2 regions of the Azonexus hydrophilus genome follow, and region 1 is predicted to be linked to the other one. Evidence: riboswitches for the same ligand, from Rfam matches in the RefSeq annotation. Region 1 holds a riboswitch; the other holds the start of a gene.
What was found. A riboswitch is a leader RNA that binds a small molecule or an ion and turns the genes downstream of it on or off. The one in region 1 is predicted to bind glycine.
Positions count from the first base shown of each region.

Region 2: linked by a shared signal. The riboswitch ahead of gcvT (glycine cleavage system aminomethyltransferase GcvT) and the one ahead of AADV58_RS10635 (trimeric intracellular cation channel family protein) in region 1 are both predicted to bind glycine.

Region 1 is NZ_CP151406.1:2,189,566-2,204,499, forward strand. Features, by position in the region: gene AADV58_RS10585 (cysteine desulfurase family protein) at 1-749, opposite strand, end outside; gene AADV58_RS10590 (Fe-S cluster assembly transcription factor) at 758-1,255, opposite strand; gene cysE (serine O-acetyltransferase) at 1,314-2,063, opposite strand; gene AADV58_RS10600 (PLP-dependent aminotransferase family protein) at 2,120-3,586, opposite strand; gene AADV58_RS10605 (pyridoxamine 5'-phosphate oxidase family protein) at 3,670-4,314, shown strand; gene AADV58_RS10610 (DUF3149 domain-containing protein) at 4,371-4,532, opposite strand; gene AADV58_RS10615 (type 1 glutamine amidotransferase) at 4,771-5,547, opposite strand; gene AADV58_RS10620 (YbdK family carboxylate-amine ligase) at 5,544-6,674, opposite strand; gene AADV58_RS10625 (cation:proton antiporter) at 6,676-7,869, opposite strand; gene AADV58_RS10630 (error-prone DNA polymerase) at 7,969-11,061, opposite strand; gene AADV58_RS10635 (trimeric intracellular cation channel family protein) at 11,120-11,734, opposite strand; glycine riboswitch at 11,957-12,052, opposite strand; gene AADV58_RS10640 (hypothetical protein) at 12,141-12,707, opposite strand; gene AADV58_RS10645 (hypothetical protein) at 12,719-12,979, opposite strand; tRNA gene AADV58_RS10650 (tRNA-Asn) at 13,111-13,186, opposite strand; gene AADV58_RS10655 (GGDEF domain-containing protein) at 13,264-14,379, opposite strand; gene AADV58_RS10660 (hypothetical protein) at 14,614-14,934, shown strand; gene AADV58_RS10665 (DUF1330 domain-containing protein) at 14,931-14,934, shown strand, end outside.
Region 2 is NZ_CP151406.1:1,823,491-1,838,424, forward strand. Features, by position in the region: gene gcvP (aminomethyl-transferring glycine dehydrogenase) at 1-2,712, opposite strand, end outside; gene gcvH (glycine cleavage system protein GcvH) at 2,802-3,188, opposite strand; gene gcvT (glycine cleavage system aminomethyltransferase GcvT) at 3,212-4,303, opposite strand; glycine riboswitch at 4,381-4,460, opposite strand; glycine riboswitch at 4,569-4,657, opposite strand; gene AADV58_RS08780 (3',5'-nucleoside bisphosphate phosphatase) at 4,768-5,607, shown strand; gene AADV58_RS08785 (L-threonylcarbamoyladenylate synthase) at 5,612-6,238, shown strand; gene AADV58_RS08790 (site-2 protease family protein) at 6,250-6,900, shown strand; gene AADV58_RS08795 (tryptophan--tRNA ligase) at 6,914-8,116, shown strand; gene AADV58_RS08800 (segregation and condensation protein A) at 8,160-9,029, shown strand; gene scpB (SMC-Scp complex subunit ScpB) at 8,998-9,543, shown strand; gene rluB (23S rRNA pseudouridine(2605) synthase RluB) at 9,530-10,540, shown strand; gene rimP (ribosome maturation factor RimP) at 10,680-11,120, shown strand; gene nusA (transcription termination factor NusA) at 11,142-12,614, shown strand; gene infB (translation initiation factor IF-2) at 12,632-14,934, shown strand, end outside.

The DNA.
Region 1 (14,934 bases):
ACGCCAAAACCGACGATGGCCGGCACGTTTTCCGTACCCGAACGCAAACCGCGCTCGTGGCCACCACCGGCAATCAGCGGCTGTAGTTCGACACGCTTGTCGAGCACCAGCGCCGCCGCGCCCTTGGGACCGTTGATCTTGTGCGCCGACACCGTCAGAGCATGCACGCCAGCCGCATTGAGCAGCCGGAAATCGACCGGCAGCTTGCCCAGGGCCTGCACCGCATCGCTGTGGAAGCAGGCACCGCTAGACCGCGCCTCCGCAGCCAGTGCGGCGACATCCTGAATCACGCCGGTCTCGTTGTTGGCCAGCATCACCGAAACCAGCGCCGGGCGCTGCTGCAACAGTTCGGCGTAGTCTTGCGCCTCAACCCGGCCAGCCGCATCGACCGCGATTTCCCGCAGTGTCCAGCCCTGACGTACCAGTTGCGCCGCCGGCTTGAGCACACAGGGATGCTCGACCGCGCTGACGGCAAGCAGCCCCGGCTTCATGCCGGCTGCCGCGCCCTTGATGAACAGGTTGTTGGCTTCGCTGCCGCCGCTGGTGAACACCACTTCGGTCGGATGCGCGCCGAGTGCTGCTGCCACTTTCTGGCGTGCCTCGTCGATCGCCTGCCGCGCCCGCCGCCCATACTCGTGCCGGCTCGACGCATTGCCGCACAGGCCGTCGAGCCAGGGCAGCATCGCCGCCTTCACCGCAGGGTCGAGCGGTGTCGTGGCGTTATGGTCGAGATAGACGGGCTGGAACATGATAGCTCTCAGGCGAGCGCCACAGTCTTTTCACGCACGACGCGACGCGGGTGCGGGCCGAGCGGACCGCTGATCACCGCTTCACCGCGCGCGGCAGCCTTGACCTTCTCGCGATCGACGAGATCGGCCAGGGTGACTGAGGCCAGGTATTCGAACATTTTCGCGTTCAGCGTGGACCACAGGTCGTGCGTCATGCAGCGATGCTCGTCCTGGCAGTTCTCCTGACCACCGCACTGGGTGGCGTCGAGATGCTCGTCGACAGCACGAATGATGTCGGCGACAGTCACCCGTTCCAGCGGCCGGGCAATCCGGTAGCCGCCGCCGGGACCGCGCACGGAATCGACCAGCTTGTAACGGCGCAGCTTGCCGAACAACTGTTCCAGGTAGGACAGCGAGATGCTCTGCCGCTCGGCAACGCCGGCCAGCGCAACCGGCCCATCCTCGCCGCGCAGTGCAAGATCCATCATCGCCGTTACGGCAAAACGTCCTTTGGTGGTCAAACGCATTTCGGTCTCCCGATCAATAACCTAGTGTTGCGGTCAACTATATACAATCCAGACAAAATCAGTCAACTATTTTGCTCAGGTATTTCGGATCGAAATCGTCGGCCGCCTGGACTTCCTGGTCGCACTTCACGCCCTGCGCCTCCAGCTCCTTCAGCAGCGAGGCCAGGCGGCGGTCGGTTTCGGCGGCGTGATCGAGCAGACCATGGATGGCCTTGGCCAGCGGATCGTCCTGATCACGACCGACGGCATAGGCCGAAAAGCCCAGCTTCTCGGCTTGCTGCTCGCGTTCGCGCGTTTGCTGGTCAAGAATGCGCGCCGGATTGCCGACCGCGGTTGCACCGGCCGGCAACGGCTTGGTAACGACGGCGTTGGAGCCGATCTTGGCGCCGGCAGCAATGATGATAGGACCGAGCACCTTGGCCCCGGCACCGACCACCACCCCGTTCTCCAGCGTCGGATGGCGCTTGCCCTTGTTCCACGACGTCCCGCCCAGCGTGACCCCGTGATAAAGCGTGACATCGTCCTTGATCTCGGCCGTCTCGCCGATCACCACACCCATGCCATGGTCGATGAAGAACCGACGGCCGATGGTCGCCCCGGGATGAATCTCGATCCCGGTCAGGAAACGCGACAGATGCGCGGTAAACCGCGCCAGCCAGCGCAGCCGATGCCCCCACAGCCAGTGGGCCACCCGATGCAGGATCAGCGCATGAATGCCGGGATAACAGGTCAGCACCTCCCAGAACGAGCGAGCCGCCGGGTCGCGGTCGAAGACCGCGCGGATATCCTCACGCAAGTGCCGGAACATGGGGTGCTATCTCCCTATTGAAAGGGGGTGAATTCTAGAATACTCGACTGAATTTGTCAGCTATTTCCTGCAACATCTTCGACGGCCGCCTGCGCCCTCGCCAACGCCAGCCGCCGGACCAGTTCTGGAATCATCGCCGCATCGGCCATGCCGTAACCGAGGACCAGGCCGTTGGCGGCACTGGCCCCGGCGAAGTAACGACTGAGCGCCCGGGCGCTGACGCCCTGCCCGGCTGCGGCGGCGACGATTGCGGTATCCGGTGGGGCGGCGGGCAAATGCAGCGTCAGGTGCAGGCCGGCGTTGCCGCCGGCGATGCGTGCCTCCGGAAAATGTCTGGCCAGCGCCGTGCGCAGCACCTGCTGGCGTTCGCGATAGATCGGCGCCATCGCGCGCAGATGGCGGGTCAGCCTGCCGCTGTCGAGAAAACGGGCCAGCGCACGCTGTTCGACCGCCTGCCCGCCCCGGTAAAGATCGGACAAGGCCTGACCGAAGCTGTCGACCGCCCAGCGCGGCACCACCAGGTAGGCGATGCGCAGCCCCGGATAGAGCAGCTTGCTGAAGGTGCCGAGATAGACCACCGGCGCGTCCGGGTGCAGCCCCTGGATTGCCGGCAACGGTCGCGCATCGGGACGGGCGTGGTTGAATTCGCTGTCGTAATCGTCCTCGATCAGCCAGTTGCTGCCTGCCTCGAGGCGGTTGAGCAAGGCCAGCCGCCGTTCCAGGCTGAGCACGCTGCCGCCGGGGTACTGGTGGGACGGCGTCAGGAAGATCAGGCGAGGCGGCTGCGTCCGCCACAAGGTCTCGTCCGCGGCCATGCCGTCGTCGTCAACGGCAACCGGCACGGTACGCAAGCCAGCGGCCAGCATGGCATTTCGTGCCACCTGGTAAGCCGGATCTTCAAGCCAGGCAATGTCCCCGGGGTCGGCCAGCAGACGGGCGCAAGCGTCGAGCGCGACGTTGCCGCCCGGGACGATGAACACCTGCTCCGGCGCACAGGCCACGCCGCGCCGGGCCGCCAGGAAATCGGCGACCGCCCGGCGCAGCGCCGGCTCACCGCCGGCGGCGGCATACGCCAGATGGCGCGCCCCGACCTCGCGCCAGGCCGTCTGCAGCAGACGCGCCCAGACCGGCCACGGAAAGGCGTTGAGATCGGGCACGCCCGGCGCGAAGGGCAAGGTGGCGTCACCCGCCTGCATGGCGATCAGGCTGCCGGCCCGCCGCGACAGGACACCGGCCCGCGCCACGCTGGCTGTCACCGTCTTGCGCTGCGGCAAGGCGGCGACCCGAGTGCCGCCACGATCGGCCTCGAGAAAACCTTCGGCGACCAGTTGCTGATAGGCGTAGAGCACGCCGTTGCGGGACATGCCGCAATCGAGCGCCAGTTGGCGACTGGCCGGCAAGCGCAGGCCGGCGTGCAGGCGCGCGTCGAGAATCGCCTGCTTGAGCACGCGATAGAGACGTTGCTGACGCGCTTCGCCCGCAAGCGGCAAACGAAGTTCGGCAAGGACAAGTTCGAGGGCCATCTGGCTCCATGAAATCAGACTACCGTGGTTCCATGAATGGTGCCACATGGCGCGCATACTGGCCGAACTTTCCAGGAGACCTCATGCAACACACAGCCCCCAGCCTGCGCACCCGGGTTCGTCGCAAGCCGCAACGCGGTCATTACGATCCGGCCACCATCGCCGCCATCATCGATACCGCCCTGATCTGCCAGATTGCCTTCAACCAGGGCGATAGCGTCCATTGTTTGCCGACGGCCTGCTGGCGGGTCGGTGACGCGCTGTACATCCACGGCGCCAACAACTCGCGCCTGACGCAAACCCTGCTCGACAGCGACTGCTCGGTCTGTATCGCCCACGTCGATGGATTGGTCATGGCGCGCTCGGCCTTCCACCACTCGATGAATTTCCGCTCGGTAGTGATTTACGGGCGATTTGTCGCGGTCAACGCGCCAGACGAGAAGAAGACCGCCCTCACCGCTTTCGTCGAACACGTCAGCCCGGGGCGCGCGGCGCTGGTGCGGCCACCGAGCGATGCGGAACTGGCGGGTACGGCCGTCCTGCGCCTGGCGCTGAACGAAGCTGCGGCCAAGATCCGCAACTGGGGCGTCGAGGACGATGCTACCGACCTCGACATCCCCGTCTGGGCCGGCGTTGTACCGCTGCGCCAGCATGCCGGCCAGCCAGAAAGTGATGCCGGTGCGGCGGAATTCACGCCAACCGCCCTGCCCGAATGGCTGATTTCCTGAGTACCAAAGCAATTCGCCGGCACTAGGCCGGCGAATCGTGTTTCAGGCAGTGGTAATCAATGCGCGCCGGGGTGCGATTGCGTCCGCGAAGCGCCGGCCTCCTTGTTGATCTGCTTCACTGCGTAATAGCCGATATAGACGGCCATCACCAGGATGAACAAGATCGTAAACAGGCTAAGCAAGCCGATATCGGATGTAAAAAGCAGATTCCACGCCATTGCTGTTCTCCCTCGAATTGTTTGAAAGTGCTGGTTAAGCGGACATGCTGGCGCAATAACCATGCCCGGTCGATGGTGTTAAGACAGCACTTCATGACATTCGCCAGAAACGGCCGTTGCCAGCGGCTCGCCGGACTATCGGGGGAAACCCGGTCGCAGGAAGGATGGCATCTCGCAGCGCACTTCATGCCATAAATGACAGTCACACTCCGCCACGCTTGACAGTTTCGACACAGTTTTAATGCCGTGCTGCCGCCAGGAAAGCGTCGAGCACGGGCGCGCAGTCGAGCAAACCGCCGTCACCGTGGTGGTGGAATTCCGGGTGCCACTGAACGCCGCAGACGAAACTACGCCCCTTCCAGCGGATCGCTTCGATGATGCCGTCGTCGGCCTCAGCCTCGACAATCACCTCGTTCCCCAGACGGTGCACCGCCTGGTGGTGGATCGACACCACCGCACCCCCCGCTTCACCGCCGAACCAGCGCGCAAACTGACCGTCGGCGGAAAAACGCACGCTATGCACATGGCGGTCGTAATCCTCATGCTCGTGGGCAATCGCCGTCGGGCACTGAGTCGGCAGATCCTGGTACAGGGAACCGCCGAGCGCGACGTTGATCAGCTGCATGCCGCGACAGATGCCGAGCACCGGCTTGCCTGCCTCCATGAACTCGTGCAGCAACTCCAGTTCATAGGCATCGCGCACCGGATCACCGGCCCACGCCGGTTGCAGTGGCGTTTCGCCGTAGGCCAGCGGGCTGACGTCGGCACCGCCCTGCAGGATCAGGCCGTCGAGATACTCGGCGTAATCGCGCAGGCGGATGTTGCTGCGCATCAGGATGCCGTCCTGCAGGACCGACGGCACCATCAGTACCAGCACGTCGCGCGACTGCACCCACTGGGCAATCGACTGCTCCAGCACCTGCAAGGTCCGCGTATGTATCCCTTGGCTATCCGGCACAGGATGATGAATCCTTGCAGAGAGCCCAACATGGATGGGACGACGGCGAAAACTCATGATTCATCTCCCCGGAAAGTGCGTACCGCGGCATCGACCATGCCGCGCAGCCCGCCCGATTCGCCATACCAGCGGCGCAAGTCGCCGGCATGGTTGCCGGTAGCAACCACCTGGCGCAGCACATCGAGCGCACCGGTGCTGCCCAGAACGGCAGCGTGCGGCGCCAGTTGGTTCAGGGTTGCCAGCACATCGTCGCGCAGGGGCAGCGTCTCATGCCGGCGCGGATGCACCAGCGTCGCGTCGAGGCCGAAACGGCAGGCCTGGAAACGGTTGTAGTTGTAGACCAGATAGTCGTCTTCGCTGACCGGCTCGCCCTGCTCGCCCTGCTCGCGCAGCATCCGGCACAGGGCCTGCAGGTAGGCGGCCAGGGCCGCCGCCCGCTCGACGCTGAGCGGGGTGTCGCAGACGCGCAGTTCGATGGTCCCGTATTCGGGCTTGGGCCGGATGTCCCAGTAGAAGTCCTTCATGCTCTTGACCACGCCGGTGCTTTCCATCTTGCCGAAATAGTCCTGGGCAAAGTCCTCCCAGCGCAGCAGGAAAGGCGCCCGCCCGGACAGCGGGAAGGCAAACACCGAGTTCAGCCGCGCCGAATCGAACAGCGTATCGACCCCCTGCAGGAAAGGCGACGACGCCGACAGCGCGATGAAATGTGGCAGGTAGCGATTGAGCGCGTGCAGGAGGTAGAGCCCCTCGTCGGCACTGGCGCAACCGATGTGCACGTGCTGACCGAAAACCGTGAACTGTTTGGCCAGGTAGCCGTACAGCGCCGATAACTCCTGAAAGCGCGGCTTGTCGAAAATGCGCTGCTCCGACCAACGCTGGAAGGGATGCGTGCCACCGCCGCAGACGCCGACGTTGAGGCGGTCGCCGGCCTCGACCAGGGCGTTCCGCATCTGCCCGAGCTGGCCGAGCAAGGCGCCGTAATCGGTGTGCACGTCGGTCGAAATCTCGATCATGCTCTCGGTGATTTCCGGCTTCACATCGCCCGGGAAAGGCTGCTTGCCGAGCAGGAAAAGCATGTCGGCCGCCGCCGCGGTCAGGTCGAAATCGGTCAGATCGACCAGTTGCAGCTCCAGCTCGACGCCCATGGTCAGCGCTTCGCCCGCCTTGAATGCTTCCAGCGTCATCTCAGCCGCCCTCCTCGCGCCCGGCCTCGCCGGCCAGGATCAACGCCCGCTGCGTCGCCACCGGCCCAAGCAGTTCGAGCGCCAGCACCAGCAGACCCAGACCGGCCACCTGGGCGAATACATCGATACCGAGATGGCGCGTCTGTTCGAGCAGCAGGATGGCAAACACCGACATCGGCGTCAGCGCCAGCCCGGTCAGCGCCCCCTTGCGCCAGCCGATGCCTGACAGACCGGCAAAGGCCACGCAGGCGCCGACCTTGCACAGCGTGCGCACCACCAGGACCGCCAGCGCCAGCCCGGCCCCCTGGGCCACCTGCGACCAGGACAAGGTCGCCGAAGCAAAGACGAACAGCAGGATGGTCAGCAGGCTGCCCAGCGTGCCGAAACCACGATCCGCGCCGGAAAAGACGATGCGCCGGTAACGTACGACCAGGCCGAAGACCAGTGCCGCCAATAGGGCCGAGAACTGCAGGGCGTGCGTCAGGGACACCAGCAGCAGCGTGGCGATGGCGAAGATCACCGTCGCATCGCCACCACCGCGCCGCTGCCAACGCAGCAGGGTCGGCACGGCGACGCCGAACATCGCGCCGATCCCCGCCGACACGCCGATCACGGCCAGGCTGCTCCACAAGGCAGGAAGCAGGCCGCCGGCGCTGGTCAGCACCCAGTAACCGGCAATCGCCTTGAAGACCAGCACCGCGAAAACACAGTTGAACGCCGACAAATGCAGCATGCGTTCGGTAACCTGACCGGAACAGTGCAGTTCGTTGGCCACCCGCAGCGCCGCCACCGGCGACGAAGACATCGCCAGCGCTGCCAGCAACAGGGCCGGCAGCGGTGCCAGGCCGAAGCCCCGGGCCACCAGCAGCACGACGATAAAGGTGCCGAAGGCCTCGACCAGGCTGGTCACGGCCAGCCAGCGGTTATGCCGCAGCCAGTTCAGGTTGATGCGCTGGCCGAGTTCGAACAGCACCAGCGCAATGGCGAAATCAGCCAGCAGCGCCACCGGCGTTCCGGCCGGCTGGGGCAACAGGCCAAGCTGACCGCTGGCCAGCACGAAACCGGCCAGCGCATAACCGCAGACGCGCGGCAACGACAGCCAGCGGCTGATCGCTTCACCAGCCAGCCAGGCCAGCAGCAAAGCCAGTGGCCAGGCCATGCCGGCAAGCGGATTTCCAAGAGACTCAAGCATCATGACGACTCCCGCGATGATTCGGTTGTGTCCTGCGCAGCCTTGAGCTTAACGCAATTTTCGCCGCACATGCCAGAAGTTGCCGACATGGTGTCAGCCAGATCAATGAAAATCCCGGCTGCGGGTTTCCAGTCGCCCCAGCCAGGCGGACAGGTCGACCAGGCGCTGGGCGACCAGATGCACCACGCCATCGGCACATTGAAGTTGACCGTAAACCCCGAGCAATGGTGCCCCGAGCAATTCGCGCCGCTGTTTTTCCACCAGCCCCGGCTTGACGACGACGTTGGTCCAGCCGGTTTCGTCCTCCAGCGTGACGAAGACGATCCCGGTCGCCGTGCCCGGCCGCTGGCGGCCGGTGACGATGCCGGCGACGCGGACCAGCGCGCGGTCGCCGCGTTGCGCCAGTTCGCCGGCACTGAGGAAGCGCCGCGCTGCGAGATGTTCGCGCAGCAGGGTCAGCGGGTGCGTGCGCAGGCTGTGGCCGAGCTGGCGGTAATCGGCGACCAGGTTGTCAGCCAGCGTCGGCGCCGCCAGCTCGACCGCCGTTTCTGGCGCCGGCAAGCCGGCGAAAAGATCGCCCTGGATCGCCCGCCGGCCGCTGTCGGCGACCGCCCAGGCCGCCTGGCGGCGATGACCGGCGAGACCGCGCAAGGCGTCGGCAGCAGCGAGCTGATCCAGATCGCGCTTGCCCAGGGCGCAGCGCGCCGCGAGGTCGGCGACATCGGCAAACGGCGCCCGCCGCCGCGCGTCGGCGATCCGCACGGCCGCTTCCCGGCTCAGTCCCTTGATCTCGCGCAGGCCGAGGCGCACCGCGCCGCGCTCGTCGATCCGGCTGTCCCAGTCGCTGGCCGTGACATCGGCGGGCAGCACGCTGACACCATGGCGGCGGGCGTCCTGGATCAACATCGACGGCGAATAGAAACCCATCGGCTGGCTGTTGAGCAAGCCGCAGAGGAAGGCCGCCGGGTGGTGGCGCTTGACCCAGGCCGAGGCATAGACCAGCAGCGCGAAGCTGGCGGCGTGCGATTCGGGAAAGCCGTATTCGCCGAAGCCCTGGATCTGGGCGACGATGCGCTCGATGAAGGCGGCCGGCACGCCGTTGCGCGCCATGCCGGCGCGCAGCTTGTCCTGATAGCGGGCGAGATTACCTTTACGGCGCCAGGCCGCCATCGCCCGCCGCAACTCGTCGGCCTCGCCGGGCGTGAAGCCGGCGGCGACGATGGCCAGTTGCATCACCTGCTCCTGGAATATCGGCACGCCGCAGGTGCGCGCCAGCACTGCGTCGATCGCCGGCGTGATGCGCTCGATATCCTCCTTGCCCTGGCGCCGCTTCAGGTAGGGATGGACCATGTCGCCCTGGATCGGCCCGGGGCGCACCAGCGAAACCTCGATCACCAGATCGTAGTAGTTGCGCGGCCTGAGGCGCGGCAGCATGCTCATCTGCGCCCGCGATTCGACCTGGAAGACGCCCATGCTGTCGGCGCGGCACAGCATGTCGTAGGTCGCCTTGTCGCCTTCGGGGATTTCGTTCAATGCCAGCGGCCCGATCATCGCCAGCATCCGGCGCAGCGCCGACAGCATGCCGAGCGCCAGCACATCGACCTTCATCAGGCCGACCGCGTCGAGGTCATCCTTGTCCCACTGGATCACCGTGCGCTCGGCCATTGCCGTGTTCTCGACCGGCACCAGCCGCGCCAGCGGCCCGCGCGACATGACGAAGCCGCCGACATGCTGGGTCAGGTGGCGGGGAAAGCCGCGCAGTTGCTCGGCCAGCCACAGCCACTTGGCGACGCGCGGCGACGCCGGGTCCAGCCCCTGCTCGGCGAAGCGTTCCGGCATCTGTTCGCGCTTGTCCCACCAGGCGAGCGATGCGGTCAGCGCGTCGATGCGGGCGATGTCGAAGCCGAGCGCGCGACCGGCGTCGCGCAACGCGCCCTTGGTCCGGTAGGTGATGACGGCGGCGGCCAGCGCCGTGCGCTCGCGGCCGTATTTTCCGTAGATGTAGGCGATGACCTCGTCGCGCCGCTCGTGCTCGAAATCGACGTCGATGTCGGGCGGTTCGCCGCGCTCCTTGGAGACGAAGCGCTCGAACAGCATCGCCGAGCGCGCCGGGTCGACCTCGGTGACGCCGAGTGCGAAACAGACCGTCGAATTCGCCGCCGAGCCGCGCCCCTGGCAGAGGATGTCGACGCTGCGGGCGAAGCAGACGATGTCGTAGACGGTCAGGAAATAGGCTTCGTACTGCAACTCGGCGATCAGCCGCAATTCGTGCTCGATGCGCTCGCGCACCGCGCCCGGCACGCCCGCCGGGTAGCGCCGGCGCAGCCCGGCTTCGGTTTCGTGGCGCAACCACGAGGTCGGCGTGTGGCCGGCGGGGACGATTTCTTCCGGGTATTCGTAGCGCAACTCGTCCAGCGAAAACGTGCACAAGGCCGCGATGCGCAGCGTTTCGGCCAGCAGTTCGGGCGGATAGAGCCGCGCCAGCCGCAAGCGCGAACGCAAATGCCGCTCGCCATTCGGAAACAGCGCATGCCCCGCGTCGAACACCGAAGTTTTCAGGCGCAGCGCGGTCAGCACATCCTGCACCGGTCGCCGCGCCCGGACATGCATGTGCACATCGCCCGCCGCCACCAGCGGCAGGCCGCAGGCGGCGCCGAGCGCCTGCAGTTCCGCGAGTTTGGCCGCATCGTCCGGGCCGGCGTGCAATTCGACGGCGATCCAGCAACGACCGGGAAAGCGTTCGGCCAGCCAGCGCCCATCGGCGACCGACGGCGTTGCCTCGGGCACCCACAGCACCAGGCAATCGGGCAAGGCGCCGTTCGGCGAGATGGCGTTCAGGTCATGGCGCTGCAGCGTGTAGGCACCCTTCTCCGCCCGCCGCCGGGCGAGCGTGATCAATGCCGAGAGGTTGCCGTAACCCTCCCGGTTCTGCGCCAGAAAGACCAGTTTCAGGCCGTCGACCGTGGTCATCTCGCTGCCAATGACGAGGCGCGTCGCCCCACCCTGCGCCCGGAACGCCTGATGCACGCGCACGACGCCGGCCAGGGAGCACTCGTCGGTCAGCGCCAGCGCCGCATAGCCCTGCGCCACCGCCTGCGCCGCCAGCTCCTCCGGGTGCGAGGCACCGCGCAGGAAGCTGAAGTTGGACAGGCAGTGCAGCTCGGCGTAGTCGGGGAGCGCGGACGGGACGGTCAATGCGGGCCTTTGGCAAACAACTGTATTTTCATACAGTCATTTTAGCCCAGCCTGTGTTTCAGTCCCAGCGCTGCTGGTAGGAAAAGGTCGGCAGCTTCCAGGCGAAACGCAGCGCCAGCATGCGGAAGGCGAAACCAGCGCCGAAGCAGACCAGGGTGATCAAGTCGCTGTCCCAGTCAAGCCCGCGCAAGACCAGGAAGAGTACGCAGACGAACAGCGAGACGCTGGCGTAAAGCTCGCGGCAGAAGACCACCGGCACCTGGTTGCACAGCACGTCGCGCAGCACGCCGCCGGAAATCCCGGTGAGCATGCCGGCCATGATCACAACCACCGGCGGGTAATCGAGTTGCAGCGCGACGTTGCAGCCGATCAGCGAGAAGGCGACCAGGCCGAGCGCATCGAGCATCAGGAAGACGCGCTTCATGTGGTGCATGAAGCGGGCGATCAGCGTCGTCGCCAGACCGGCAAGGATGACCAGATAAACGTACTCGGGATGCTGGGTCCAGCCGATCGGGTAATTGCCGAGCACGACGTCGCGGATCGTGCCGCCGCCGAGCGCTGTAACAAAGGCGATCACGGCGACGCCGAAGAAATCCATGTCGCGGCGGCCGGCGGCCAGCGCGCCGGACATTGCCTCGGCGGCGATGGCGACCAGGTAGACGACCAGCAGCAGATCGAACTGCTTGGTGGCGAGTGGTTGAAAAACGTGGGCGAGACTGTCGAACAGCAAGGCAAACATCAAAAGGACTCCGTCAGAAAGCGGAAACCCCTGAGCGGGTGTTTCCGTGACGCCTCTCCCCCTGTCCTTTTACCTGAGAGTTTCGGCTCCTCGGAGCCTGCCCCTTCGGTGAGTTGCCAAGCGCCGGGACGCTCGCAACTACTCTCCAGCCGGCGAATCATTTCTGCAGTTCGGCATGCCTGAGCGATTATGGGAGTTTGCGCCTTCGGCGGAGCGCTGGCCAAGCAGCGCTCTCTCTCCTGCAGAGTGGCGGATTATCGGCAGCGCCGGGACTACCTGTCAATCGGTTCAGGCGAACAGGCCGGGCAGCTCGGCGTATTCGAGAATAGCAGGACCAGATTCAACTCAAGGGATAGGCCATATGCACCCGTTCCGGGGCCAGCCGACGCAATTCCTGCATGAGTTCCGGCGCAGAAAAGCTGTATTGGTGCGACAACAGCCGCACATAACCGATCACTTGCTCATTGCCGATGCTGTAAATGTGATCGAGCACCGAATACCCCCGCAACGGCAGCGACGGATCGATCGTGAACCACAGGCTACTGCCGTTGTAGCCATTGTGCACTTGTATGTCGCGAATCAGCTGCCAGGGAATCAAGCCTTCGTACCTTAGCGGGTAATGGATGCCCTGCCGGTCGATGCGCACGGCCAAAGACGGCCGCAAGCCGCTGAACAGCACCGCGATGTGGTTCCAGAGCACGTACAGAGAACCGAGCATGAACAGGAAGATGAAAACGATCAGGAAGATAATCAGCAGCCAGTCGAAGAGCGCCGGGCCAAAAACATCCTTGCGCGTCAGCGCAAGCAGCATGACGAGAGAAATGCCGGCAGCAAACCCCAGCAGGAGAATGGCCATCAGCAGCCCAGGATAATTCGGCCTGATCGTCAAGGTATCGGCGTCGTCCATGAGCACCGTCCCTACTCGGCGCCGCGATTTTCAGCCTGGACCGGCTCGGGCACTTGAGCCGGCCTGGCAATCCGGCGTCCAAGCCAGACAACGAGCAGACCTGCGCCTAGGAAAAAGATGCCTTCAATGGCAATCAACCAGGCATAGGCGCGGATTGAGGCATCCGACTTGGCATCCAGCAAAGCAAAGCCGTAAGTCCATAACGAATGTGCCACGCTGAACCAGCCCAGCCATTGCACGACTTTGCCGATTGTCTGATTGCTCAGGCTCATCACGGTCCCCCACCATGGTTTTGATTGACGCAATCGATTGCACCGATCTGCGTGTGGCTCATTCTAAGTCAATCATGGCAGACCCATATAGCAAAAAGCCCGCTGATTAGCGGGCTAAGTGCTTGAATCCATGGCTCCTCGACCTGGGCTCGAACCAGGGACCTACGGATTAACAGTCCGGCGCTCTACCGACTGAGCTATCGAGGAATCTCGCTGCCTGAGCGGCGAAGGCGCGCATTATAGACGTAAAAACCGCACCCGGACCAGACTTTTTCCGCTGTCTTTCAGGCGGTCAGTGGCGGCGCGATCACCACCCGGTTGCGGCCCTGCGCCTTGGCTGCGTACATTGCCTGGTCGCCGCGTCGCATCAGAGACGACAGGCTCTCGCCTGCTCCTTCGGTAATCGCCACGCCAATGCTCACCGTCGGCGTCACCAGCCCTTCGTGGAGTTGGCAGCGTAGCTGCTCCACCGCGACACGCAGCCGCTCGGCCGCCGCGCCTGCCTCGTCGAGCCCGGTTTCCGGCATCAGGATGGCAAATTCCTCACCGCCCAGCCGGGCCAGGCAATCGTTGCCGCGCACGCTTTCGGCGCACACCGCGGCCACCGCCTTGAGCACCTCGTCGCCGGCCAGATGACCATAGGTATCGTTGATCGGCTTGAAGTGGTCGATATCCACCATCAGCAGTGCCAACGGATGGCGGTAACGCGCCGCCCGCTGCAGTTCCACCTCGCCGGTCTCGATGAAATGGCGGCGGTTGGCCAGCCCGGTCAGTGCATCACGCTTGACCTGACGTTCCAGTTCGCTGATCAACTGGTCGTTGCGCTGGCGCAGCAGCAGAGCCTCCAGCGTACTGGCATGGATCTTCAGGCCGACCAGCAGCATCAGCGCAATGTAGAGCAAGCCGAGCGCGGTCAGGCCGACACTGAACAGACTGCCGTCAATCAACGGCGGTCCGACCAGCGCCACCGCCGGCGCCACCAGATCGGACAGCAGCAGGCGCCGGTGCGGATTGCTCATCACCACAGTCAGCGAGATCAAACCCACATGCACCAGCATGACGAACATCAAGCTGCTCAGATCACCCGGCTGATAAGCCCAGACCACGATGGACGACCACATCGCCATGTGCGCCCCGTGCGCCAGCGCAATCCGCCGCGCCCAGTGTCCGGCCTCCTCGACCGGCGCACGACGGAAGCGCAGATACACGCTCACATAGACCGCGATCACCACCAGTTCCACGCCCGCCCACAGCACCGCCTGCCATACCGGCACCCACAAGGTCAGCAGCGCTGCCACCACGACGGTCAGTGGCGGTGCCAGAAAACGGTCGTGCAGATGATTGTCGACGTACAGTCGCAATTGATGCCAGCGCACAGCGGCGCCATTGACTTCTTCCATGCCCCTCCCCGAATCGGCGACAACTTCGGCCAAGGCCCATGTTAGCGCACAAGGCAGCGGACCATCATTATGCAGGGTAATTCCCCTGACAAAACCCAAGCGCCGGACTATCCTTCGGATTCCGGACCACCCCGAAACCACGACCCCCATGCTCCCGGCCCTCAGCGAGATACACTGGTATGTGGATCATCCTCATTCCTGCTGGCAATGATCGGCACCGTCTTCAAGAACAACATGCGCGAAAAAACCCTGTCCAGATTCATTGTCCTGGCAATCCTACTTGGCGTAGTCAGCTACATACTCGGTCTCAGCGACTTGCTTTCTGACGCTGACCTGAAAATCCAATTCAGATACGTCTTCATGTGTGCTTTGGGTGTAACGCCGTTACTGATAATGGTGAAGATCGTTTCGCGCTTATCCCTGGAGGCGCTCAAGGGAACGCGGCTGTCGACGCTTGAAGGCATGTTCATGCTCTACTATTTATTCCTGTCCAAGGAAGCACGTGAAGCTTGGCGAGCTTATATAGAAGAACAGAAAGCAAAGGAGACAAAATGA
Region 2 (14,934 bases), 370 kb from region 1:
GTCGGCCTGGGAGTGCGGGGCGTTCTTCAACGGATTGTTGTCGGCCGTCCACACGCCGTTCTCGATCTGGCGGATTTCTTCGCGGATGCTGACCATGGCTTCGATGAAGCGGTCCAGTTCAGCCTTCGATTCCGATTCCGTCGGCTCGACCATGATCGTGCCGGCGACCGGGAAGGACACCGTCGGTGCGTGGAAACCGTAGTCCATCAGGCGCTTGGCGATGTCGATCTCGGCGATGCCGGTGGCGGCCTTGATCGGGCGGATGTCGAGGATGCACTCGTGCGCGACGCGGCCGTTCTTGCCGACGTAGAGCACCGGGTAGTGGTCCTTGAGCTTGGTGGCGATGTAGTTGGCGTTGAGGATGGCGACCTGGGTCGCCTTCTTGACGCCGGCGCCGCCGAGCATCGCCAGGTACATCCAAGAAATGGTCAGGATCGACGCCGAACCGAAGGGCGCCGCCGAGACCGCGCCCTGGCCGCCGTGCGGACCGTCGATGGCGGCGACCGCGTGGTTGGCCATGAACGGTGCGAGGTGGGCCTTCAGGCCGATCGGGCCCATGCCCGGTCCGCCGCCGCCGTGCGGGATGGCGAAGGTCTTGTGCAGGTTCATGTGGCTGACGTCGGCGCCGATGAAGCCGGGCGAGGTCAGGCCGACCTGGGCGTTGAGGTTGGCGCCGTCCATGTATACCTGGCCGCCGTTGGCATGGACGATGGCGCAGATCTCGCGAACCGCTTCCTCGAACACGCCGTGCGTCGATGGGTAGGTGATCATCAGGCAGGCCAGGTCGTCCTTGTGTTCCTCAGCCTTGGCCTTGAGGTCGGCGACATCGACGTTGCCGTTGTCGTCGCAATCGACGACGACGACCTGCATGTTGCACATCTGGGCGGTGGCCGGGTTGGTGCCGTGCGCCGATTTCGGGATCAGGCAGACCTTGCGGTGCGCTTCGCCACGGCTGGCGTGGTAGCGGGCAATCGCCACCAGGCCGGCGTATTCGCCCTGGGCGCCGGAGTTCGGCTGCATGCAGATGGCGTCGAAGCCGGTCACCGTCTTCAGCCATTCGGTCAGGCCGGCGATCATCTCGTGGTAGCCGGCGACTTGCTCGCGCGGGGCGAACGGGTGGATGCCGCCGAATTCCGGCCAGGTGACCGGGATCATTTCGCTGGTCGCGTTCAGCTTCATCGTGCACGAGCCGAGCGAGATCATCGAATGGTCGAGCGCCAGGTCCTTGTTCTGCAGCGACTTCAGGTAGCGCAGCATCTCGTGCTCGGTGTGGTGCGTGTTGAACACCGGGTGCGCGAGGATCGCGTCATCGCGCAGCAGGGCGGCCGGCAGCGCCGGGTCGGCGGCGGCGAGCTGAGCGTCGAAGGTTTCCATGTCGAGCGTGACCTGGGTGATCAGCTTGAACAGTTCGGCAACATCGTTGCGCGTCGTCGTTTCGTCGAAGGAGACGCCGAGGACGCCGGCCGAGACGCGGCGCAGGTTGTAGCCGGCGGCGACAGCCGCCTGATGGATGCTCTCGGCGCGGGCGCCGAGGTCGATATGGACGGTGTCGAAGAACTGCCCGGTGAGCAGCTTGACGCCGGCGCGCTTGAGGCCTTCGGCGAGGATCGCGGTCAGCCGGTGGATGCGCGTGGCGATCGTCTTCAGGCCTTGCGGGCCGTGGTAAACGGCGTACATGCCGGCCATGTTGGCGAGCAGTACCTGCGAGGTGCAGATGTTGGAATTGGCCTTCTCGCGGCGGATGTGCTGTTCGCGCGTCTGCAGCGTCATGCGGTAGGCAGTCTTGCCGCGTGCGTCCTTGGAAACGCCGATGATGCGGCCCGGCATCGAGCGGACGAAGGCTTCGCGGGTGGCGAAGAAGGCGGCGTGCGGGCCACCGAAGCCCATCGGGATACCGAAGCGCTGGCTCGAACCGAGGGCGATGTCGGCGCCCATGGCGCCCGGCGACTTGAGCAGCACCAGCGCCATCAGGTCGGCGGCGACGGCGACCGTGGTGCCGCGTGCCTTGAGGCCGGCGATGATCGCGCTGAGGTCGCGCACTTCACCGTTGTCGTTCGGGTACTGGAGCAGGGCGCCGAAGAATTCTTCGTCTTTTACCGTGTCGACCGCAGCGATCACCAGTTCGAAGCCGAAGTAGGCGGCGCGCGTCTTGACCACGTCGATGGTCTGCGGGAAGCAGGCGGCGTCGACCAGGAAGCGGTTCGACTTCGACTTGGAAACGCGGCGGGCCATCGTCATGGCTTCGGCGGCGGCGGTGGCTTCGTCGAGCAGCGAGGCGTTGGCGATTTCCAGCCCGGTCAGGTCGACGACCATCTGCTGGAAGTTCATCAGCGCTTCCAGGCGGCCCTGGGCGATTTCGGCCTGGTAGGGCGTGTAGGCGGTGTACCAGCCGGGGTTTTCCATGACGTTGCGCAGGATCACCTTGGGCGTCAGCGTGTCGTAGTAGCCCATGCCGATGCACGACTTCTGGATCACGTTCTTGCTGGCGATCGCCTTCAGGTCGGCGAGTGCCTCGTGTTCGCGGCGCGGGGCCGGCAGCGGCAGGTCAGCCGGCAGGCGGATGGCGGCCGGGACGGTCTGGTCGATCAGCTGGTCGAGGCTGGCGGCACCGATGGTGGCCAGCATCTCGGTCATTTCAGTGGTGCAGGGGCCGATGTGACGGTCGATGAATTCGTCGTGCTGCTCCAGGGCGCTCAAGGGCAGGGTCTTCATGTGGATTGTTTCTCGCGGGGGCTATGCAGCGGAACAGCCCGGCCGGTTACGGTCGACCGGGCTGGTGGAGGAAAAACGGCGGGCCGGGATCAGGCGGCGTCGGCGACAGCCTGGTAGGCGGCGGCGTCAAGCAGGGCGTCGACATCGGCGATGTTGTCCGGGGTCATCTTGAACAGCCAGGCGGCGTAGGCGTCGGCATTGACCGACTCCGGCGCATCGACGGCGGCCTGGTTGACTTCGGTGACGGTGCCGGCGATCGGCGCGTACACGTCGGCGGCGGCCTTGACCGACTCGACCACGGCGATTTCCTTCTCGGCATCGTAATGGGCGCCGACTTCCGGCAGCTCGACGAAGACCAGATCACCCAGGGCTTCCTGCGCGTGGTCGGAAATGCCGACGGTGACGGTGCCATCGGCGTTCTTCAGGACCCACTCGTGGGAGGCGGCGTACTTGAGGTTGGACGGGACGTTGGACATGGTTTTCTCCTGAGTGGGGTGAATTAGATGACAGCTTTGCCGTTGCGGGCGAATACGGGTTTGGTGACCTTGGCCTTGAGCAGTTTGCCGCGAATGTCGACCTCGACTTGATCGCCGATGGCGACGCCGAGTGGCAGGCGGGCGAGGGCGATGGATTGCTGCAGCGTCGGCGAGAAGCTGCCGGAGGTGATCTCGCCGTCGCCGTGGGCGGTGACGACTTTCTGATGGCCGCGCAGCACGCCCTTGTCGAGCAGGATCAGGCCAAGGAACTGTTTCTGCTGGCCGTTGGCGGCCAGTGCGGCACGGCCGACGAAATCGCGCTCGTCCTTCATGGCGACGGTCCAGGCCAAGCCGGCGTCGAGCGGGGAAACCGTCTCGTCCATATCCTGGCCGTAGAGATTCATGCCGGCTTCCAGGCGCAGCGTGTCGCGGGCGCCCAGGCCGCAAGGCGCGACGCCGGCTACCTTGAGCGCGTTCCACACGGCTTCGGCTTCGCTGGCCGGGAGCATGATCTCGTAGCCGTCTTCGCCGGTGTAACCGGTGCTGGCGATGAAATACTGATCGACTTCGGCGGCGAAGAAGGGTTTCAGGCCTTCGCTCGCGGCCTTCACTTGCGGCAGCACCTGCCACACCTTGGCGCGGGCGTTCGGGCCCTGGACGGCGATGATGCCGAGATTGTCGGCGCCGTCGCGGCGCTGGGTGATGCTGACGTCCATCTTCCATTCGGCGGCCTTGGCCTGCATCCAGGCCAGATCCTTGTCGGCGGTGCCGGCATTGACCACCAGGCGGAACTTGGTGTCGGTGAGGAAATAGATGATCAGGTCATCGATGACGCCGCCGGCCTCGTTGAGCATGGCGGCGTAGAGCGCCTTGCCGGAAACGGTCAGCTTGGCGACGTCGTTGGCGACCAGGCGCGAGAGGAAGGGGCGGCAATCGGCGCCGACCAGATCGACCGGGCACATGTGCGAGACGTCGAACATGCCGCAGTCGTTACGGACGGCGTGGTGCTCCTCGATCTGCGAACCGTAGTTGACCGGCATGTCCCAGCCGCCGAAATCGACCATTCGGGCGCCAAGTGCGCGATGGGCGGCATTCAAGACCGTTTGCTTCAGCATATCAATCCTTTACTGACGTTTGTTAACGTCGATTCTGGAAACAGAAAAGGGGTGAAACGTAAAACTCGCGTTTTGCGTTTCACCCCTCTGTCCTCGATACCTGAGAGATTTGCCCCATCGGTGGGCGCTGTCTACGCCGCTCTCCAGAGTTTCAGGGGGCGACATGCGCATTGCCAGCGATACGGTGTCGACTGCGCCTCGTCGTGCTATTCGCACTGTCTTCGGCTTGTCTTCGTGTCTCGCAGCCAATGCGCATGCCGCCTGGCCTCATCTTGTGGTCCTTTTGCCTGAGCGTTTTCGGGTGAAATTGCGCCTTCGGCGGCAGACGGATCTGCGCTCTCCCACAGGATGGCTCGCACTATATCCGGTCGTGGCTGTCCAATCAATATGTTGCGCCGCACAAGGCGTCTCGGTGAGGGGCGGCCTTCGTGCTAAACTCCGCGTTTGCCCGTGTCTTGCCATCCGTGAACCCAGCCAATTTCGATTTTCATTGCCATTCGTCCGTGTCCGACGGTTTGTTGCCGCCGGCGGTGGTGGCGCGCCGGGCGGCGGATAACGGTGTCGATTTCTGGGCCTTGACCGATCACGACGATATCGGCGGCTTGGCGCCAGCGGCGGAAGCCGCGGCAGAAGCCGGGATGCGCTTCGTTCCCGGGGTGGAGATTTCCATCGAGTGGCGGGAAACGCCGATCCATATCGTCGGTCTCGGCTTCGATCCGGCCAATCCGGTGCTGGTCGGCGGCCTCGAAGCGCTGCGCAGCGGTCGTCTCGAGCGCGCCCGGCGGATGGGCGAGGCGCTTGACGCCATCGGCATTCATGGCGTCTTCGAAGGGGCCATGGGCTACGTGACCAATCCGAACCTGATTTCGCGCGCCCATTTTGCCCGCTATCTCGTCTCCATCGGCATCGCCCGGGATATTTCCGGGGTGTTCCAGTATTACCTGGCACCCGGCAAGCCTGGCTATGTCGACCACCGTTGGGCTTCCCTGGCCGATGCGCTGGGCTGGATTCACGCGGCCGGCGGTGTCGCCGTGGTGGCCCATCCCGGGCGCTACAGAATGTCCGGTGGTGACATGCGCAAGTTCCTCGACGAGTTCAAGGATCTGGGCGGGCAGGCGATCGAGGTGGCCAGTGGCAGCCATTCGCCCGACCACCTGCTGCATTTTGCCCGGCTGGCACGCCATTACGCTTTTCATGCCTCGCGCGGCTCGGATTTTCACGGGCCGGACGAGAGTTACGTCGACCTCGGTCGGGCGGCACCGCTGCCGCCGGACCTCAAGCCGGTCTGGCGCCTGATCGATTGAAACCATGGCCCGCGTCGTCAATATCCATCCCGATTCCCCGCAGCAGCGCCTGCTTGCCCAGGCGGCCGACTTCATCCGCAAGGGCGCCATCGTCGCCTTGCCGACGGACTCCTGTTACGCACTGGCTTGTCATCTGGGTGACAAGGAAGCGCTCGACCGCATCCGCCTGATCCGCCAGATGGACGAGCGTCACCACCTCACGCTGATGGTTCGCGACCTCTCCGAGATCGCCCATTTCGCGCGTGTCGACAACGCCCAGTACCGCTTGCTCAAGGCGGCAACGCCGGGCAGCTACACCTTCATCCTCGAAGGCAGCAAGGAGTTGCCGCGCCGGGTCATGCACCCCAAGCGCAAGACCATCGGTGTGCGCGTGCCGGATCACCCGGTCGCCCTGGCCTTGCTGGAAGAGTTGCAGGAACCCCTGCTGACGACGACGCTGCAGTTGCCGGGTGAGGACAGTCCGCTGACCGAGGGCTGGGAAATTCTCGACCGTCTCGACGACCAGCTTGAACTAATCCTCGATGCCGGCACCTGCGGTATCGAACCGACCACCGTCATCGACCTGACCGGTTCGGCGCCCGAACTGGTTCGCGCCGGTCGCGGCCCGCTCGCCCCGTTCGGATTCGACTGAACATGCTCGACATCAACGCCCTGATCCAGACCATCGCCATCGCTGCATTGCCGGTGATCTTCGCGATCACCCTGCACGAAGCGGCGCACGGTTACGCGGCCCGCCATTTCGGCGATCCGACCGCCTGGCAGATGGGGCGGATCAGCCTGAATCCGCTGCGCCACATCGATCCGATCGGTACCATCCTGATTCCGGTCGCCATTCTCGTCTTCTCGGCGGGCAGCTTCCTGTTCGGTTACGCCAAGCCGGTACCGGTCGATTTCACCCGCCTGCGCAATCCCAAGCGCGACATGCTCTGGGTAGCTGCCGCCGGGCCGGCTGCCAACCTGTTCATGGCATTGTGCTGGGCCTTCATGCTCAAGCTGGCCTGGGAAATGCCCAGCACCGATTTCACCGTGCCGCTGTCCGAGATGAGCAAGATCGGCATCGTCATCAATTGCGTGCTCATGGTGCTCAACCTTTTACCCTTGCCGCCGCTTGACGGCGGGCGCATCGCCGTCAGCCTGTTGCCGCACCGCCTGGCCTGGCAGTTCTCGCGCATCGAGCCGTGGGGCTTCCCGATTTTGCTGGTCCTGCTGTTCACCGGTATCCTCAGCGACATCATGAGCCCGCTGGTGCTTTTCTCGGCGCGCGCCATCGAAACAATTTTCGGTCTTTACTAAACGACAAACAGCTATGTACGCAGAACGTGTCCTTTCCGGCATGCGTCCCACCGGGGCGCTGCATCTCGGCCATTACCACGGCGTCCTCAAGAACTGGGTTGAACTGCAGCAGGAATATCCCTGTCTGTTCTTCGTTGCCGACTGGCACGCCCTGACGACCCAGTACGACAATCCCCAGAACATCGAGAAGGCAACCTGGGACATGGTTATCGACTGGCTGGCGGCCGGTGTCGATCCCAATCAGGCGACCCTGTTCATCCAGTCGCGCGTGCCCGAGCATGCCGAACTGCACCTGCTGCTGTCGATGATGACGCCGCTCGGCTGGCTGGAGCGCGTGCCGACCTACAAGGATCAACAGGAAAAGCTGTCGAACAAGGATCTGTCGACCTACGGTTTCCTCGGTTACCCGTTGCTGCAGGCGGCCGACATCCTCATCTACCGCGCCGACAAGGTGCCGGTCGGCGAGGACCAGGTGCCGCACATCGAGTTCTCGCGCGAAATTGCCCGCCGCTTCAACCACCTCTACGGCCGCGAACCCGGATTCGAGGACAAGGCCCGCGAGGCGGTCAAGAAGCTCGGCAGCAAGCGCGCCCGCCTGTATGAAGAACTGCGCACCCGCTACCAGCAGGAAGGTCAGCGCGAAGCGCTCGAACAGGCGCATGCCGTGCTCGACGAAATCCAGCACCTGTCGGTGGCCGACCGCGAACGCCTGTTCGGCTACCTCGAAGGTACCGGCAAGATGATCCTTGCCGAGCCGGGGGCATTGCTCACCGCTGCGTCGCGCATGCCGGGCCTGGACGGGCAGAAGATGTCCAAGTCCTACGCCAACACCATCACCATGCGCGAATCGGAAGACTCGGTCGCCAAGAAGGTTAAGAGCATGCCGACCGACACCAATCGCGTGCGCCGCACCGATCCGGGCGATCCGGCACGCTGCCCGGTGTGGCAACTGCACCAGGTGTACACCGACGAAGCCACGCGGGCGACGCTGGAGCAGGGCTGCCGCACCGCCGGTATCGGCTGCATCGACTGCAAGCAGCCGGTGATCGAAGGCATCCTCAAGGAACAGGCGCCGATGCGCGAGCGTGCCCAGCTGTATCTCGACGATCCGGTGCTGGTCAAGAACATCATCGCCGACGGTTGCGAGAAGGCACGCGAACTGGCGCGCGAGACGATGCGCGACGTGCGCGAATCGATGGGCCTGGAATACCACTGATGTCTGTTGCGTCGTTCCGCTTCCGCTGTTCGGCGGTCGACGCATGAATCTGGCGGTCGATCTGCCGCCGCCATCGCTGTTCGAGCCGGTGGCGCGCATCTACGGCGAGCCGATGGAGGCCATGCCGCAGGATCTGTACATCCCGCCGGATGCGCTGGCGATCATGCTCGACGCCTTCGAAGGCCCGCTCGACCTGCTGCTCTACCTGATCCGCAAGGCCAACGTCGATATCCTCGATATTCCGATGGCGCCGCTGACCCGCCAGTATCTCGACTACATCGAGAACATGCGGGCGCAGAACCTGGAGCTGGCGGCCGAGTATCTGGTGATGGCGGCGATGCTGATCGAGATCAAGTCGCGCATGCTGCTGCCGCGGCCGAAGATCGGCGACGATGGCGAGGTCGAGGATCCGCGTGCCGAACTGGTCCGTCGGCTGATGGAATACGAGCAGATGAAGCTCGCCGGCCAGAAGCTCAACGAAATGCCGCAGGCCGAGCGCGAGTTCTTCTGGGTCGAGACTCTGGTCGAGAAGTCACTGCTCATCCGGCAGCCGGAAGTTTCGGTCGAGGACATCAAGGAAGCCTGGATGAACGTGGTGCGCCAGGCGGTGCTGAAACGCAACCACAAGATCAGCCGCGAAGAGTTGTCGGTGCGCGAACACATGGGCATCATTCTTCGCCATCTGCAGGAAAAGGGCGGTTTCGTCCAGTTCGAGACCCTGTTCGATCCGGCCATGGGGCCGCCCGGACTGGTCGTGCATTTCATTGCCATGCTCGAACTGGGCCGCGAAAAGCTGATCCGCATCACGCAGACCGAAGCCTTTGCGCCGATTTACGTCAATCTGCGCGACGGCGAGCCGGAACCGGTCATGGAAGAGGAAGATGGAACCGAGTCAGGTCAAGAAGATTCTTGAGGCGGCATTGCTCGCGACGCACGAGCCGATGTCCACGCACGACATGAAGAAGATGTTCGACGAAGAACTGTCTTCCGATACGCTGCGCAAGTTGCTCGACCAGATCCGTGAAGACTGGGCCGAGCGGCCGGCCGAACTGATCCAGCTCGCCTCGGGCTGGCGTTTCCGTACGCGGGCCGAATATCTGCCTTACCTGGAGCGGCTGAATCCGGAAAAGCCGCCCCGTTATTCCCGTGCGGTGCTGGAAACCCTGGCCATCATCGCCTATCGTCAACCGGTAACCCGTGGCGACATCGAAGAAATCCGCGGCGTCGCGGTCAATTCGAATGTCGTCAAAACCCTTGAAGAACGTGGCTGGATCGACGTCGTCGGCCACCGCGACACCCCCGGTCGGCCGGCGCTGTTTGCCACGACCAAGCAATTTCTCGATGATCTGGGCCTGCGCAGCGTCAGCGAACTGCCGCCGCTTGAACAAATCAGCCAGACACTGGAGCTGAATCATGAAAACCAATAAACGCACGCCTTTCCGTGCCCCGGTCGAGGCCGCCGCCGTTGGCCAGCGCCCGCGTCGCGGCGCCGGTCGCAGCACGCCACCACCCCGGGAATTCGTCGAAGCGCCGCCTGGCGAAGTCGATCAACAGCAGGAGGTGTCAGCCAAACCGGCACCGCGGCGCAAGCCGGCACCGAACACCGGTGGGCGGGCCAACCGTGGCGCCATCGCGCGTGACGGGCGGCCGCTTGCGGCGGCCAAGCCCGAGCGTCTGCAGAAGATCCTGGCCCAGGCCGGCGTCGGTTCGCGGCGTGAGATGGAAGAGTGGATCGCCGCCGGCAAGGTCAGCGTCAATGGCGTCGTCGCCACCATTGGCCAGTCGGTGATTCCGACCGACAAGGTCAAGATCGGCGGGCGCCTGATCAACATCCGTTTCACCGGCAGCAGTTCGCGTCCGCCGCGCGTGCTGATGTACCACAAGCCGGAAGGCGAGATCGTCTCGCGCGACGATCCCGATGGCCGCCCGTCGGTCTTCGCCGCACTGCCGCGCATGCGCGGCGGTCGCTGGATCAACGTCGGCCGTCTCGACTTCAATACCTCGGGCCTGTTGCTGTTCACCACTTCCGGCGAACTGGCCAACAAGCTGATGCACCCGAGTTCGGAGCTGGTTCGTGAATACGCCGTCCGCGTGCTCGGCGAACTGACCATGGAAGCCCAGCAGCAATTGCTCGACGGCGTCCAGCTTGAGGACGGGCCGGCCAGTTTCTCCAGTCTGGTCGATGCCGGCGGCGAGGGCGCCAACAAGTGGTACCGGGTCAGCCTGTTCGAAGGGCGCAACCGTGAAGTCCGGCGCATGTTCGAAGCTGTCGGCTGTACCGTCAGCCGCCTGATCCGTGTTCGCTACGGTCCGTTCACGCTGCCGCCGCAACTCAAGCGCGGTCGCTGTCGCGAACTCGACGAGACCGAAGTCAAGTTGCTGATGCGTGAGCTGGCGCGCTCGGAAAAGCCGAAACAGGCCTGATCGAGCGTCTTGCCAACGTGCTGGCGATTGTGAGGAAGGAATAAACTCGTTATAATTCACGGGTTTGTTCCTCCCGCTGTTTTTGGCGGGCATCTTATTTTTCTGAGGTGGGCGTTTCGCCCATTTTTTATTTGTGCCTATGGATTTGAATTCGCTGCTTGAAACGACGGTAACCGGTCTGGGTTATGAACTTGTCGACATCGAAATGTCGCCGCGCGGCAGGACCATCCGCGTCTTCATCGATGCCCCGGAAAAAGAAAAGGGCGTCGACGTCGAGGATTGCGCCAAGGTTTCCAACCAGTTGACGCGCCTGTTCGAAGTCGAAAACATCGATTTCGACCGCCTCGAAATCTCGTCGCCCGGTATGGATCGTGTCGTCAAGAAGGAAGCTGATTTCGCGCGTTTCGCCGGTCAGGACATCCAGATCAAGCTGCGCATTCCGCACAACAACCGCCGCAACTTCCAGGGGCAACTGCTCGGCTGTGAAGCCGGCAAGGTCGGTCTTCGCCTGGACAAGGAAGACGTGGAACTCGAATTCAACAATATCGAAAAGGCACGTCTGGTGCCGAAATTCGACTGAAGTACCTGGAGGTTTTAGCCCATGAGCCGTGAACTGTTGCTGCTGGTCGATGCATTGGCCCGCGAAAAGAACGTCAACAAGGAAATCGTCTTCGGTGCCCTTGAACTGGCGCTCGCATCTGCGACCAAGAAGCGTATCCACGACGAAGCCGAGGTCCGTGTCGTCATCGACCGTGCCACCGGTAGTTACGATACCTTCCGTCGCTGGCTGGTCGTTGCCGACAGCGAGTACGTCAACGAATACCACCAGATTCCGATGTCGGAAGCCTGCAAGGACGATCCGGAAATCGAACCCGGCGATTACCTCGAAGAACCGCTGGAGCCGATCGACTTCGGCCGCATCGGCGCCCAGGCTGCCAAGCAGGTCATTCTGCAGAAGATCCGCGACGCCGAGCGCGAGCAGATCCTGTCCGACTTCCTGGATCGCAAGGAACACGTCGTTTTCGGTACGATCAAGCGCATGGAACGTGGCAACGCGATCATCGAAGCCGGCAAGATCGAAGCCGTGCTGCCGCGCGACCAGATGATCCCCAAGGAGAACCTGCGCATCGGCGACCGCGTTCGCGCCTACCTGCTGCGTATCGATCGCGGTGCCCGTGGCCCGCAGATCATCCTGTCGCGTACCGCACCCGAATTCGTGATCAAGCTGTTCGAACTCGAAGTCCCGGAAATCGAAGACGGCCTGATGGAGTTGAAGGCCTGTGCCCGTGACCCCGGTATGCGTGCCAAGATTGCCGTCAAGTCGAACGATCCGCGTATCGATCCGATCGGTACCTGCGTCGGTTTGCGCGGCTCGCGCGTTACCGCCGTGCGCAACGAGATCGGCGGCGAGAACATCGACATCGTCCTGTGGTCGGCCGATCCGGCGCAGTTCGTGATCGGCGCGCTGTCGCCGGCCGAAGTGACCTCGATCGTCGTCGACGAGGAAAAGCATGCCATGGACGTCGTCGTCGACGAGGACAACCTGGCCATCGCCATCGGCCGTAGCGGTCAGAACGTCCGTCTGGCCTCCGAGCTGACCGGCTGGACCATCAACCTGATGACCCAGGACGAGTCGGCCAAGAAGGCTGAAGCCGAATACGCCGTTACCCGCGTCATGTTCATGGAAAAGCTGGACATCGACGAGGAACTGGCCGACCTGCTGATCGAGGAAGGTTTCTCGACGCTGGAAGAAGTCGCCTACGTACCGCTCGCCGAAATGCTGGAAATCGACGGGCTGGATGAAGATATCGTCAACGAGCTGCGCAATCGTGCGCGCAATGTGCTCCTGACGGAAGCCATCGCCACCGAGGAAAAGTTGGAAAACGTTGCCGAAGACCTGATCGGTCTGGAAGGCATGACCAAGGAACTGGCGGCAAAACTCGCCGAACATGACGTCAGGACGCGCGATGATCTCGCCGAACTGGCAGTTGATGAACTGACGGAAATGACCGGCATTGAAGAAGAGCGTGCCAAGGAAATCATTCTCAAGGCACGCGCTCACTGGTTCGAGTGAGCAGGGAGGTAGTAAGTATGTCCGCAACAACCGTTTCACAATTTGCCGTTGAACTCAAAATGCCGGTCGAGTCGCTGCTCGAGCAGCTTGGCCGCGCCGGTGTCGGCAAGTCCGGGGGCAGCGATACGCTGACCGACCAGGACAAAACCAGCCTGCTCGACTATCTGCGCCGTTCGCACGGCGAGGCCGAGCCCAAGAACAAGATCACCCTGACGCGCAAACAGACCTCGGAGATCAAGGCCACCGATTCCCATGGTCGCGCCCGTACCGTTCAGGTCGAAGTGCGCAAGAAGCGCGTGCTGGTCAAGCGCGATGTCCATGAGCTGCATCCGGATGCAGCCGAAGCTTCGGAAGAGGCAGAAGTGATCGAGGCACTGGCGGAAGTCCAGCCAGAAGCCATTCCCGAGCCGGTGGTCGAGGCCATTCCGGAGCCGGTCGTTGAAGTTCAGCCCGAACCGGAACCCGAGCCGATGCCGGAACCAGAGCCCGAGCCGGAACCTGAAGTCGCCGAAACGCCTGCGGTTGTCGAAGCCGCCCCCGTCGAAACGACCGAAGCCGCACCGGTTCGCCGCACCATCGACCGCGCCAGCATCATTGGCGAGAAGGAACTCAAGGCCCGCGAAGAGGAAGCACGGCGCTTCAATCGCCTGCGCGAAATCCAGGAGCGCGAGCTCAAGGAGAAACAGGCTCGCGAAGCCAATCTGGTTGCGATGCGCCAGCAGGCCGAAGCGGCCGCTGCTGCCGCCAAGGCTGCCGAGCAGGCCAAGCAGCAGGCTGCTGCCCAGGCGCGCAGCGGTGAAGGCGAGAAGGGTACGCTGCACAAGAAGCCGGATGCCCCGGGCGCTGCCAAGAAGGGCGAGAAGGGCGGCCGTGCTGCCGATGATGGCAAGAAGAAGGGCGGTCTCAAGACCCGCGGCGCCGATGTCGGTAGCGGCTGGAAAGATGGTCGCCACGGTCACAAGAAATCGCACGGCAAGTCCGACGACGGTCAGGGTAGCTTCCAGGCGCCGACCGAGCCGATTTCCCGTGAAGTACATATCCCCGAAACCATTTCCGTTTCCGACCTGGCCCACAAGATGGCCGTGAAGGCCACCGAAGTCATCAAGACGATGATGAAGATGGGTTCCATGGTCACCATCAACCAGGTGCTCGACCAGGAGACGGCGATGATCGTCGTCGAGGAAATGGGCCACAAGGCGGTTGCCGCCAAGCTCGACGATCCCGATGCCTTCCTCGAGGAAAGCGCGGAGCACAAGGACGTGCCGCTGGTGCCGCGCGCCCCGGTGGTAACCGTCATGGGCCACGTCGACCACGGCAAGACCTCGCTGCTCGACTACATCCGTCGCGCCAAGGTGGCGGCTGGTGAAGCGGGTGGCATTACCCAGCACATCGGTGCCTACCACGTCGAAACCGATCGCGGCATGATCACCTTCCTCGACACCCCGGGTCACGAAGCCTTCACGGCGATGCGTGCGCGTGGTGCCAAGGCGACCGACATCGTCGTTCTGGTCGTCGCTGCCGACGATGGCGTGATGCCGCAGACCAAGGAAGCGATCCACCACGCCAAGGCGGCTGGTGTGCCGCTGGTGGTCGCGGTGAACAAGATCGACAAGCCGGATTCCAATCCGGATCGCGTCAAGCAGGAACTGGTTGCCGAAGGCGTCATTCCGGAAGAGTACGGTGGCGATTCGCCGTTCTGTCCGGTGTCGGCCAAGAAGGGTATCGGTATCGACGAACTGCTCGAACAGATCCTGCTGCAGGCTGAAGTGCTTGAACTGACCGCACAGAAGGAAGCGCCGGCCAAGGGCCTGATCATCGAAGCCCGTCTCGACAAGGGGCGCGGCGCGGTGGCCACCATGCTGGTTCAGTCCGGCACCCTCAAGCGCGGCGACATCGTGCTCGCCGGTCAGGTCTTCGGTCGTGTCCGTGCCATGCTCGACGAGAACGGTAAGCCGATCAACGAAGCCGGTCCGTCGATTCCGGTCGAAATCCTCGGTCTGTCGGACGTCCCGGCCGCTGGCGAAGAAGCCATCGTGCTGGCCGACGAAAAGAAGGCACGCGAAATCGCCCTGTTCCGTCAAGGCAAGTTCCGCGACGTCAAGCTGGCCAAGCAACAGGCGGCCAAGCTGGAGAACATGTTCCAGCAGATGGAAGAAGGCCAGGTCAAGACCCTGCCGTTGATCGTCAAGGCCGACGTGCAAGGTTCCCAGGAAGCCCTGGTGCAGACCCTGTCCAAGCTGTCCAACGAGGAAGTCCGCGTCCAGATCATCCACGGTGCGGTCGGTGCGATCAGCGAATCCGACGTCAACCTCGCGCAAGC